Regions from separate parts of the Lactococcus sp. UBA7128 genome, predicted to be linked through region 2. Evidence: predicted binding sites of a transcription regulator. Region 2 holds the regulator's gene; each other region holds the start of a gene.
What was found. Region 2 encodes CtsR, which represses protease genes until heat stress. Its sites were predicted from a motif close to TTGGTCAAAAAAGGTCAAANA; they were not measured.
Positions count from the first base shown of each region.

Region 1 (4,324 bases), on a different contig from region 2:
TCCCAGCATTTGATGTCATAATGATGATGGCATCTTTGAAGGAAACTGTACGTCCTTGCGCATCTGTCAAACGCCCGTCATCGAGAATTTGCAGGAACATATGCATCACATCCGGGTGAGCTTTCTCAATCTCATCCAATAAGATTAAGCTGTATGGGTTACGACGTACGCGTTCCGTTAACTGCCCTGCTTCTTCATAACCTACATATCCTGGAGGAGCACCAATCAACTTAGCCACACTATGTTTTTCCATGTATTCCGACATGTCAAAGCGAATCATACTGTCCGTTGATCCAAATAGTTCATAAGCCAGTTGTTTGGCAAGCTCGGTCTTACCTACACCAGTCGGTCCAACAAAGAGGAACGAACCAATCGGACGATTGGGTTTGCCGAGTCCAACACGTGAGCGGCGAACGGCTTTAGAGATTTTATCAATAGCTTCATCTTGACCAATAACATGAGCTTTTAAATCCTCTGCTAAATTAATCAGCTGTGTTTGTTCTTTTTCTTTCAAATCACCAACTGGAATATGTGTTTTCTCTTCAACGATTGCTTCAATATCTTTTTCTGTGATATTGGGCATTTCTGTATCCGAAACCTCATGATTTTGCAATTCGCGTAATTTTGCGATTTGATCCCGAAAATGTGCAGCTTTTTCAAAATCTTCGCGTTTCATCGCTTCTTTTTTCTGTACTTCTGCTTGCTCAATACGTTTCTTTATATCTTCTGCGTCTACAAATTTGAGTGTGAGGTTCTTTTTAGATCCCGCCTCATCAAGCAAATCAATCGCTTTATCTGGTAAGAAACGGTCTTGAATATAACGATTGGACAGATTTACAGCAGCTAAGATAGCCTCATCTGAATATTTCACATGGTGATAATCTTCATAACGTTTTTGAATACCACGCAAAATGGTGATCGTTTCATCTACAGATGGCTCATCAACCCTGACAGGCTGCATACGACGTTCAAGCGCTGCATCTTTTTCTATAATTCTGTATTCATTCAGTGTAGTTGCACCAACAAGTTGAAGCTCACCGCGTGCTAGAGCAGGTTTAAGGATATTTCCAGCATCCATATTTCCTTCTCCTGCAGATCCTGCACCAACAATTTCATGAATTTCATCGATAAAGAGAATGACATCATCACGTTTACGGATCTCATCCATCAATTTTTGCATACGTTCTTCAAATTGTCCACGCACACCTGTCCCTTGAACCAAACTTACAACGTCAAGACGGATAACTTCTTTATTTTGCAATTTTTGTGGCACATCACCATCAACAATTTTCTGAGCAAGTCCTTCAACAACTGCGGTTTTACCAACACCTGGTTCACCAATGAGTACCGGGTTATTTTTTGTCCGGCGATTCAAAATTTCAATAACACGTGTGATTTCTGAGTTGCGGCCGATAACTGGATCGATTTCCCCACGACGTGCAGCATCAGTAATATTAACACCAAATTCCTCTAAAAGTCCTTTAGGCGCTTGCCCTCCACGAGGATTTTGCGGGCCACCAGGACCACGCCGACCTGTCTGAGTAGGTGGCGTCATTGAACGTCCTTGATCATTACCATGTAGCGCTTGAAAAATATCTGGAAATGGATTGAAAGGATCATCATTATTAGAAATATTCGTAGCCCCAGCAAATAGGCTTTCCTGACCACCTGATTTCATAATCTGATAACAGTTTTGACATAAATCAACTTGCTTACGCTGCCCATTCACATTGGTGTAAAGGTGAATGGTTGCTTCATTTATCTTACAGTTTTGGCAGAGCATATCTTTCTCCTTTGTGATAATATCTTTTCTATTTCTTTGCTTTTCATTAATTTAAGAATCATGTCTGACTTCTCACCTTTTAGTCTGACCTTTTTTGACCTTTAGTATTTTTATTATATCACTTCTAGAAAATTTATCAAATGTTTTGTCCGATTAAAAGTAATTGTTTTAACTTTTGAAATGGCTGAAGTCTCCAAATAAAGATGCCATATATCGTGAGTTAAAACACCCTCGGTTTCTTTCCGAGAGTGTTTCTGTAGAACTACATAAAGTCACGCAATGGTTTGCTGCGACGTGGGTGACGTAATTTTTTAATTGCTTTCGCTTCAATTTGACGGATGCGTTCACGTGTCACTTTAAATTGTTTGCCAACATCTTCAAGTGTGTGCATACGTCCATCATCGAGTCCAAAACGCATACGCAATACGTTTTCTTCACGATCCGTCAAGGTATCCATAACCTCATCAAGTTGTTCGCGAAGCAAGATGCGGTTCGTATAATCCACTGGACTTTCAATCACATCGTCTTCAATGAAATCTCCTAGGTGTGAATCGTCTTCTTCACCGATAGGTGTTTCCAATGATACAGGCTCTTGCGCAATCTTCAAGACTTCACGAACCTTATCAGGGGTCATGTGTAATTCTTTACCGATTTCCTCTGGTAATGGATCGCGTCCCAGCTCTTGTAAAAGATTACGCTGCACACGGATTAACTTGTTGATGGTTTCAACCATGTGGACAGGTATACGAATCGTACGCGCCTGATCAGCAATGGCACGTGTAATAGCTTGACGAATCCACCATGTCGCATAAGTTGAGAATTTGAAACCTTTAGTATGGTCAAATTTGTCCACAGCCTTCATTAGACCCATATTTCCTTCTTGGATCAGATCCAAGAATTGCATACCACGTCCAGAATAACGTTTCGCAATCGAAACAACCAAACGCAAGTTGGCCTCTGCAAGCATTTGTTTAGCGAACTCTGCTTCATCTCCACCCGCAACGATAGCTTCTGCAAGTTTTGTTTCTTCTTCAAGCGAAATCAAAGGATAACGTCCGATTTCTTTAAGGTACATACGAACTGGATCATCAATACGGACATTTGTCACGATTTCATCCATCGCATTATCATCTAGCTTTTCTTCCTCTTCAGCTTGCAAAGCCAGGGGACTTGGATTTCCTTCCTTATCAACAATTGAAATTCCTGCATCTTGGATTTGTTGAAGTAAATCTTCAATAGCTTCTGCTTCCAAGCCAAACTTAACAACTAACTCATCCGTAATTTCATCATCTAGAGCTTCTTCCAGTGGTTTACGCTTTGTGATATAATCTGACACTGCCTTATCAAATGCTTTGCTGTCAAATGTATCAGTGTCTTGAATAGCCTTCTTATCTGCTTTTTCTTTAACAGAAGTAACCTGTTTAGAATCTTTTTTTCGCAACTCAGAAACATCAACTTTTTCGACAATAATTGGCTTGAAGTCCATTGCTTTAAGGAGTTTTTCTTCTTCAGCCTCGAAAATAGAACTTGAGTGAGATTTAACTCCCATACCAAGTTCTTGTGCTTTTGCAATTAAAGCTTTATTAGTAATTCCAGTTTCTTTTGCAATTTGACTGATTCTTTTCTTAGTATTACTTGCCAATTTAATCCTCCTCAATGAACAATATAAGCAGCTGGCTCATATTTTTTTCTTCTGATTAATAATTTGGATTGTGAGCTCTAGCTCACGTTCTTTGTTTCCCAATTTTTGGGCATTCTCTAATTGTTTTTGTAGTTCACTGAACTTTATTTGTTCCATTTCCTTAGCAAAAACAACTACCAAATCTTCCAGCTCTTGACTGCTTGTCTCATCTGGTAAATCTAAACTTAAAATTTGATAAAATAAATTTTTCTCCTCCGCATCTAATGACGTGCCAAAGTGAGAAGGATCAATTTCGTCAAAACTCATAGCTTCAAGTATGATTTTTTCAAAAAGATTTTGATAACGTTGGTGGACAAACCGAAAAGTTTCATCGTCCGCAAACTTCTGAAGAACATTCTGATGATAAATCATTCGATTCAAAAGCTGCTCTTCAGCTCGTTCACTTCTCGATAGATGGGGAAGCTGCGGGTGGGCAGGAGCAATTACTTCTTGCTGATGAAGAGGAAAACTTTCATAGTATTCATGCTCCCCTGATATAAATCCAGGATCCGGATAATTCGAAAATTGTTCCTCATCAAAGTTTTCAAAACTCTCTTCAAAATTTCCAGTTTCTGCCCTTGATTTAAGGACGTTTTCACGCTTTAAATTGACAGATTGCTCTACTTGATTATACTCGAAATCAGGTAAAATCTCAACTAATTTTCTTATAAAGGCATCTTGCGCCGTAATCGATGGAACCCTTGCAATTACTGGAGCCATTTGCTCAATAAAATCCAGCTGATTTTGTAAATTCGAAAGGTTCTCAGGCTTGAGATAGTCAATCAAGAACTCTGTAGGTTGTACTCTACCGTTTTCCATAAGATTGGCCAATGCTTCTGATGAATATTTTTTACTGTAGT
Region 1 covers NZ_DKXK01000061.1:6,304-10,627, forward strand. The annotation lists gene B4H39_RS06765 (ATP-dependent Clp protease ATP-binding subunit) at 1-1,783, opposite strand, end outside; gene rpoD (RNA polymerase sigma factor RpoD) at 2,046-3,269, opposite strand; partial or broken gene B4H39_RS10240 (translation initiation factor IF-2 N-terminal domain-containing protein) at 3,273-3,440, opposite strand; gene dnaG (DNA primase) at 3,462-4,324, opposite strand, start outside.
Region 1: B4H39_RS06765 (ATP-dependent Clp protease ATP-binding subunit) is a predicted target of CtsR. The motif match lies at 1,865-1,885, and genes of this name have one in related genera.

Region 2 (4,324 bases):
GAATGATCTTCCAGTATTATACGAAGTTTAAAAATTTCAGCGGTTTCAAGAGTGGTTATTACAATCTTGCACCAAGTATGAGTTTATCTGAAATCGCGACCCTTCTAGAACAGGGAGGAACGGAACATCCTGTGGAACCAACTCTGGGTAAAATTTTGATTCCAGAAGGTTATACATTGGAGCAAATTGCCCAAGCTGTTACTGTCAATTCAGACAGCAAGGATGAGAAAACTCCTTTTAGTAAAGAAGACTTCATGAAGGTGATTCAAGATCAAGCTTTCATCGAAAAAATGAAAAAAGAGTTTCCGAAACTTCTCGCAAGCTTGCCAGCAAAAGACAGTGGCGTGAAGTATCAGCTCGAAGGTTATCTCTTCCCAGCGACTTATGAATATACGAAGAAAACAACTGTTGAAAGTCTGATTCAGACAATGCTTTCATCAATGAATACCCAACTTGAACCACTCTACGATAAAATGGAAGCTGCAGGTCTTTCAGTTAATGAAACACTGAGTTTAGCAGCTATTGTTGAAAAGGAAGCAAGAAGTGATGATGACCGTCGCAATGTGGCGCAAGTCTTCTTTAACCGCAGGGATTTGGGCATGACCTTAGACTCAAATACAGGTATCTTCTACGCTGAAGGAAAACTTGGTAAGGATACTTCACTTGATCAGCAGGCTGCAATTAATACACAACTAGATTCGCCATTTAATACATACTTGTACCCTGGATTTGGTCCAGGACCAATCGTCAGTCCAAGTTTGTCGGCAATCAAAGCGGTATTAAATCCGACTGCGAATAACTATCTCTACTTTGTTGCAGATACAGAAGGGAAGATTTATTTTGCCCAGACACTTGAAGAGCAAAATATAAATGTTCAAAAGTATGTCAATGACGCGATTGCAGCAGGTAATTAATTAACTTAAAAAAGGATAAAAAAATGGTAGAAAAAACTTTCCCTATGACCAAAGAAGGTCTGGAAAAACTAGAACAAGAATTAGATAACCTTAAATTGGTAAAACGTCCAGAAGTTGTTGAGCGCATCAAAGTCGCCCGCAGCTACGGAGATCTCTCAGAAAATTCAGAATATGAAGCAGCAAAAGATGAGCAAGCTTTTATTGAGGGACGCATTTCTACAGTGGAAACAATGATTCGTTACGCTGAAATCGTGGACAACGCCAATATCGATAAGAATGAAGTTGCACTTGGTAAGGCTGTAGTTTTCCAAGAAGTAGGTGATGACGAGGAAGAAGAATATCAAATCGTTGGTACTGCTGAAGCAGACCCGTTTGCAGGAAAAATCTCGAATGAGTCACCAATCGCTCAGGCTTTGATTGGTCGTAAAGTAGGTGATGTTGTAAACATTCCATTACCTATGGGTGAAATCGAAGTCAAGATTGTGGATGTAAAATAAAAACTTATCTCTATAGGATGGGCGCTGAAAAATATTTGACATATTTTCTTAAATGAAATAAGCCGTTTAAAGATAAGTAAGTGCTGCTTGTATTTTGTATAAAAAGTCGAGAAAGATGATTTTCTCGACTTTTTCATCAGTCCTTCGAGGATACTTTTATTTATTAAGGAAGCTCCAACCACTATTTTTGGTAAAAAAGTAAAAAATTCGATATAATAGTCAATAAAGGTCAAAGATTGGAGGTTCTATGTCTGCTCAAAATACTTCAGATATTATCGAAGCTTATTTGCGAAAGCTGTTGGAAGAAGCACGTGAGATTGAGATTAAGCGTGCAGATTTAGCCAACCAATTTGATGTGGTGCCTTCGCAAATTAACTATGTTATTAAAACACGCTTCACACCGTCAAAAGGCTTTGATGTAGAGTCAAAACGGGGTGGCGGCGGTTATATAAAAATATTCAAATATCATTATTCAGCAAAACACGAGTTTCTGCTTGATTTGATTCAGAAGTTGCCAGAAAGTTTGACAGAGAGCATGGCTCAAGATGTTTTGCAACTTTTATTTGATGAAAATATTTTGACTGAACGAGAAGGCAATCTTCTCCTGTTGCTTCTGGTTGATAGTGATATTTCTAACAGTTGCAGAGCAAAAATGATGATAAAAATACTACAGAGATTGGATCGAGATGATGAAATTTAATGAAAAGGAATTTACACCGCAAGTCATGCGTGTACTTCAGAAGTCTATTGACTATGCCTATAAGTTTAACTATGCCTGGGTGGAAAGTTCGCACCTCTTGGCAGCATTGGCTGAAGTTCCCTCTTCATTGGCATTTACCCTATTAAATTCTGAGCAACTTGATTTAGAAGAGATGTTAATCGACATTGAGGACTTTTCAAGTCAAGTCAAAACAAAAAAATCAGAAATAAAATTTAGCCCAAGAGTAGAAAATATTATTGAGCAAGCAAAAGTTTTAGCACAAAACAACGATAAAAATCGTGTGGGAACGGAACATCTGTTGTACATGGTATTGGCTAACGAAGCGAGCTTTGCGGCACAACTTTTACGGGAGCAGAATATCAATACTGCAAATCTTCGAAAAAAACTGGAACAAAAAGCATATTTACGTGTTCCAGAACGTCGGAAAGCTGTAACACCGGCCTCAAAGAGAAATCTCTCAGGGAAAGTTTCAGAAACCACGACAACGCCCACATTGGACACGGTATCCACAGATTTAACCAAAGCTGCTCGTGAAGGCAGGCTTGATCCAATGATAGGAAGAACGCGTGAAGTGGAACGCCTTATCCATATTTTGAGTCGCCGTACTAAAAATAATCCTGTCTTAGTCGGAGAGCCTGGTGTAGGTAAATCTGCGATTATTGAAGGCTTTGCAACACGTGTGGTGCAGGGAGATGTGCCTGCTGATCTCCGGGGCAGCCGCATCATGGCTTTAAATATGGCCATGGTTGTTGCTGGTACGAAGTTCCGCGGTGAATTTGAGGATCGTTTAACAGCTATTGTGGATGAAGTAACCCATGATAAAAATGTTATTGTGTTTATTGATGAACTCCATACGATCATCGGAGCTGGTGGAGGAATGGACTCTGTAAATGATGCTTCAAATATTTTGAAGCCCGCACTCGCGCGTGGAGAATTTCAGCTTATTGGAGCAACGACTTATCAGGAATACCAGAAATATATCGAAAAGGACGAAGCTCTGGAGCGCCGCTTTGCGCGTATAAATGTCGAAGAACCGTCAGAAGACGAGACCATTGCCATTTTACAGGGGCTGAAAGAAAAATTTGAAGTTTATCATACAGTCAAGTTTGAGGATGGAGCCTTAGAGCGGGCAGTAAGTCTGAGTAACCGATACATGCCAAGTCGCCGTTTGCCAGACAAGGCCATTGATCTTCTTGATGAAGCGGCGGCAAAAGTCAAGATAACGCGTAAGACAAACCATAGTAAATTGGATGAATTAAAAGCAGAGCTGAAAGAAGAAGAAAGGAAGTTACAAGCTGCGGTTGTGTCTCTTGATATCCTCGAAGCACAAAAAATTGAAAAAAACACTCAGAAATTAGTTCGTAAGATTGATAATTTTCCGTTATCTGAAGAAGATATTCCCCTCGTTCAAGAAAGCGACGTTTATGCTGTTGTTTCAAATCTTACAGGGATTCCTCTACAACAAATGACGAAAACAGAAAGTGAGCGCTTGATTAATCTTGAAAAAGAGTTACACAAGCGGGTTGTTGGACAAGAAGAAGCCATAACAGCGGTGTCTCGCGCAATTCGGCGGGCACGTTCAGGAGTTGCTGATACGAGACGCCCTCTAGGGTCATTTATGTTCCTCGGTCCTACAGGTGTCGGTAAGACAGAGCTTGCCAAGGCCTTGGCTGAGAGCGTCTTTGGCAGTGAAGAAAACATGATTCGTGTAGACATGAGCGAATTTATGGAAAAGTTTTCCACTTCACGTTTGATTGGCGCTCCTCCGGGATATGTGGGATATGATGAAGGGGGTCAGCTCACAGAGCAGGTGCGTAATAAACCTTACTCGGTTATCTTACTTGATGAAATTGAAAAAGCCCATCCAGATATTTTCAACATTATGCTACAAATTTTGGATGATGGTTTTGTTACAGATACCAAGGGGCGCAAGGTTGATTTTCGTAATACAATTATCATCATGACCTCCAACCTTGGAGCGACAGCGCTTCGGGATGATAAAACAGTTGGTTTTTGTGCAAAAGCAATCGCAAAAGATTATACAGCTATGAAGGCTAGGATTATGGAAGAATTAAAGAAACACTACCGCCCTGAATTCCTTAATCGCATAGATGAAACAATTGTCTTCCATTCCCTCACGGAAAAAGAAATTGAACAAGTTGTGAAAATCATGAGTAAGTCGCTTGTTTCGC
Region 2 covers NZ_DKXK01000064.1:10,071-14,394, forward strand. The annotation lists gene mltG (endolytic transglycosylase MltG) at 1-914, shown strand, start outside; gene greA (transcription elongation factor GreA) at 938-1,411, shown strand; gene B4H39_RS07005 (CtsR family transcriptional regulator) at 1,659-2,111, shown strand; gene B4H39_RS07010 (ATP-dependent Clp protease ATP-binding subunit) at 2,101-4,324, shown strand, end outside.

Region 3 (4,324 bases), on a different contig from region 2:
AGGCGGTATTGCAGCTGCCTTACTTATGCCTTCCGTGACAGCCTATGTTGCAGATTTGACAACAGTAGCTGAGCGTGCCAAGGCGATGGGGAAAGTTTCAGCAGCAATTAGCGGTGGATTTATTATTGGTCCTGGTGTAGGTGGATTTATAGCAAAATTCGGGATACGGGTACCTTTTTATGTGGCCGCCTTATTAGCATTTGTGGGCTTTATCTTAAGTATGACTGTGCTTAAAGAGTCTGAGAAAACGATGGATATTAACCCCGAAGCAACTCAATCTTCGTTTCTGGATATTCTTAAAAATCCAATGTTTACATCGCTTTTCGTTGTTATTTTAATTTCCTCATTTGGATTACAAGCTTTCGAGTCGATTTATAGCATCATGGCAACGATTAATTTCGGTTTCACAATGAGTGAAATTGCTTTGATAATCACTGTCAGTGGTATTCTTGCTCTTTTCTTCCAACTTTTCCTCTTTGATTGGATTGTCGAAAAGATTGGTGAAATGCATCTGATTCATTTGACTTTCTTTGCAAGTGCTCTCTTTATTGCTATTATCGCCTTTACAGGAAATAGGATAACTGTTGCCTTATCAACTTTTGTTGTTTTCCTTGCCTTTGATTTGTTCAGACCTGCAGTAACAACTTATCTTTCAAAGCATGCAGGGGATCAGCAAGGAGCAATCAATGGTTTGAATTCAACCTTTACAAGCTTTGGCAATATTTTAGGGCCGCTGGCGGCAGGGATGATGTTTGACATTAATCACTTTTTCCCTTACTATATTTCAGCGATTATTTTACTCGGAACCGGAATACTATCAATGCTTATGACCCGTAAGAGAAAGCAAGCAGATTTTTAAAAAAGCATTGAGTCATAAACTGCAAAAGACGAGAATAAAGCATAAAAAAAGGAACCGCTTAAACATTAGCGATTCCTTTTTTTATAATTACCATGTAAAGTAATGAACGAGCTTAAAGATACCAAGGACAAGTATAACTATACCGAGGAGCGTCCAAAGTGCTATTGCACCCCATAGTGGCGTAAGCAAAAGCATGAAACCTGCAACTACACTTAAAACCCCAGAGAGAATAGTCCACGGTTTAGAGGGTGAATAAGGCACATAACTAAAAGATACAAAGCCTTCTGTTATCCAAGTAAAGCCCACTAAAATTCCGATAATAATAAATAAAGTGGCTGTAGCAGCTGCTAGATTAATCAATGAAAACAGTCCTGCAATCACGTAAATTGTTCCTAAAAGAAAATGTCCAAATCTAGACCAAAAATTTTCATTCATCAGTGAGAAAATAGAAACAAGATAAAAAATCCCGATTAAAATAAAAGAAATTCCAATCAAAACAGTTCCTACCTGCGCTGTACGCCCTGGCCAGAAGAGAATAAGCAAGCCAATAAGTGTTGAAATTAAGCCGTTTATTCCGACATTTTTACGTAGCCTTTTTGAAAAATTTTCAGAAAACATTTTAATACCCCTTTCTTTTCTGATAACTTAATTATAACTTATTTTGTTTAAAGAGTGGGAAATTGATGCAATTGTTTTATTATTGACATTCTCAGAGAGGAGAATTATACTTAAAGTAAGTCAAGCGTTTAAGGAGAAAAAATGCAAATATCAAGCCGCTTTACCATTGCTCTTCATATTTTTGCTTGTATCCATACATATGAAGGAGAGCGCAAGATAACCAGCGATTTTCTGGCAAGCAGTATCAATGTCAATCCAGTCATCATCAGAAAAGTACTTCAACAATTAAAAGCCAAAGAACTGGTAACAGTGGTTCGAGGAAGTGGAGGGACAAGAATTGCAAAGCCGATCGAAGAAATAAGTTTATTTGATGTTTATGAAGCAGTTGAGGCTGTGAGTCAAAAAGGTCTTTTTCATTTTCATGAACATCCTAACTTAGATTGTTCTGTGGGGAAAAATATTCATCAGGTTCTTGATGTTAAACTCGACATGATTCAAAACGCCATGGAAGAACAAATGAAAACGATAGGTCTGCAGGAAGTTCTTAGGGATATTGAGCATTGTATAGCGATAAATCCTTAAAAAAACTGAATAATTGACTTTTTCTGTAGGCTTATATAAAATTAACTTGTAACAAAAGGAATTACAACGAAAATGATAGTGGAGGTTAATTTATGAAATTAGCAGTAGTTGCAGCAAATGGCAAAGTTGGCCGTCTAATTGTACAAGAGGCAACAGATAGAGGAATAGATGTCACAGCTATTGTCAGGAGCGAGAACAAAACAGCAGCTCAGTCAGTACTGGAAAAAGACTTATTTGATTTGACTAAAGAAGATGTCAAAGATTTTGATGTTATTATTGATGCTTTTGGTATTTGGGCTGAAGACAGTCTTGAACAGCATACAGCTTCGGTTCAGCATCTTGCAGATTTAGTGGAAAATACAGACAAACGATTGCTGGTTGTCGGTGGTGCAGGAAGTTTGTATCTTAATCCAGAACATAGCCTTCAACTTTATCAGTCAGAGAACTTTCCAGAAGCTTTTAAACCTTTGACTGCCGCTATGGCTGAATCTTTGGCGGCACTAAGAAAACGAGATAATGTTAAGTGGACTTACGTGAGTCCAGCAATTGACTTCCGACCAGAGGGAGAAAAGACAGGGGACTATGTTGTTGCTGGTGAAGAACTCACATTGAATGCCAAGGACGAAAGTATTATCAGTTATGCGGACTACGCTAAAGCGATGATTAATATTGCTCTTGAGGAAAATTATGTTGGACAACGCATCAGTGTTTTTCAAAAATAAAAAGGGGTTTTCTTGAAAAATCCTTTTTATTTTTACATAGAAAATAGCGAACAAAATGTTTGACCTTTACTGACCAAAGGGGTATAATTAAGAGGTAGTAAGAAAAATGAGAAAATTACTATATTAATATGAAATGAATCGAGGTGCATTATGGACATCGAAAAAATGACAACAAGTATGCAAAAATCACTTTATGAAGCGCAACAAATTGCGCAAACTCGCCATCATCAAGTGATCGAAATTCCACATTTATGGCGAATCTTTGTAGAACCCAATAGTTTTGCTTATAATTTTTACAAAGATCTAGGCATCAATATTGATGAATTTACAAAAATTATTGAAAATGAAATAGATAAAATTTCTTCTGTTGAAGGAAGTAACATTACTTATGGTCAAAACATAAGCTCAGATCTTTTTAGCCTTTTTAGTGCAGCAGATAAGATTGCTAAGGAAATGGGAGACGAGTACCTTTCAACGGAGATTGTACTGCTAGCACTTTTTGACTTAAAGAAAAATCCTTTAACAAAATATTTAGTCAGCCATGGACTTAATAAGGAAAAAACAAAATTAGCAATTGAAAACTTACGTGGAGGTGATAAAGTGACAAATCAAAACGCAGAAGATACATACAAAGCACTTGAAAAATATGGCGTTGATCTTGTTGCTCAGGTAAAAGCAGGCAAACAAGACCCCGTCATCGGACGTGACGAAGAAATTCGTGATATTATTCGTGTCTTGTCACGCAAGACAAAAAACAATCCCGTACTTATCGGTGAGCCTGGTGTTGGTAAAACAGCTATCGTTGAAGGACTTGCTCAACGTATCGTACGAAAAGACGTTCCAGAAAATCTAAAAGATAAAACGGTCTTTTCACTTGATATGGGTGCGCTTATTGCCGGTGCCAAATACCGTGGTGAGTTTGAAGAACGTCTGAAAGCTGTACTGAATGAAGTTAAAAAATCAGACGGTCAGATTATCCTCTTTATTGACGAGTTGCACACCATTGTAGGAGCAGGTAAAACGGAAGGTTCAATGGATGCTGGTAACCTTTTGAAGCCAATGCTTGCTCGGGGAGAACTCCATCTTATCGGTGCTACAACTTTGGATGAATACCGGAAATATATGGAAACTGACAAGGCTTTGGAACGCCGTTTCCAAAAAGTCTTGGTTACAGAGCCAACAGTTGAAGATACAATTTCTATCCTTCGTGGTTTGAAAGAACGTTTTGAAATTCACCACGGTGTAACCATTCATGATAATGCCTTAGTTGCCGCAGCAACGCTTTCAAACCGCTATATTACAGACCGTTTTCTTCCTGATAAAGCGATTGACTTGGTGGATGAAGCCAGCGCAACTATTCGTGTCGAAATGAACTCTTTACCTACAGAGCTCGACCAAGCCAATCGTCGTCTCATGCAATTGGAAATCGAAGAAGCAGCGCTTAAAAAAGAAAATGATGATGCTTCTAAGAAACGTTTGAATATTATCCGTGAAGAGATTGCTGAATTACGTGAAGAAAACAACCAGCTTAAGGCACAATGGG
Region 3 covers NZ_DKXK01000060.1:17,703-22,026, reverse strand. The annotation lists gene B4H39_RS06545 (MFS transporter) at 1-859, shown strand, start outside; gene B4H39_RS06540 (HdeD family acid-resistance protein) at 947-1,477, opposite strand; gene B4H39_RS06535 (Rrf2 family transcriptional regulator) at 1,619-2,059, shown strand; gene B4H39_RS06530 (NAD(P)-dependent oxidoreductase) at 2,152-2,781, shown strand; gene clpB (ATP-dependent chaperone ClpB) at 2,932-4,324, shown strand, end outside.
Region 3: clpB (ATP-dependent chaperone ClpB) is a predicted target of CtsR. The motif match lies at 2,838-2,858, and genes of this name have one in related genera.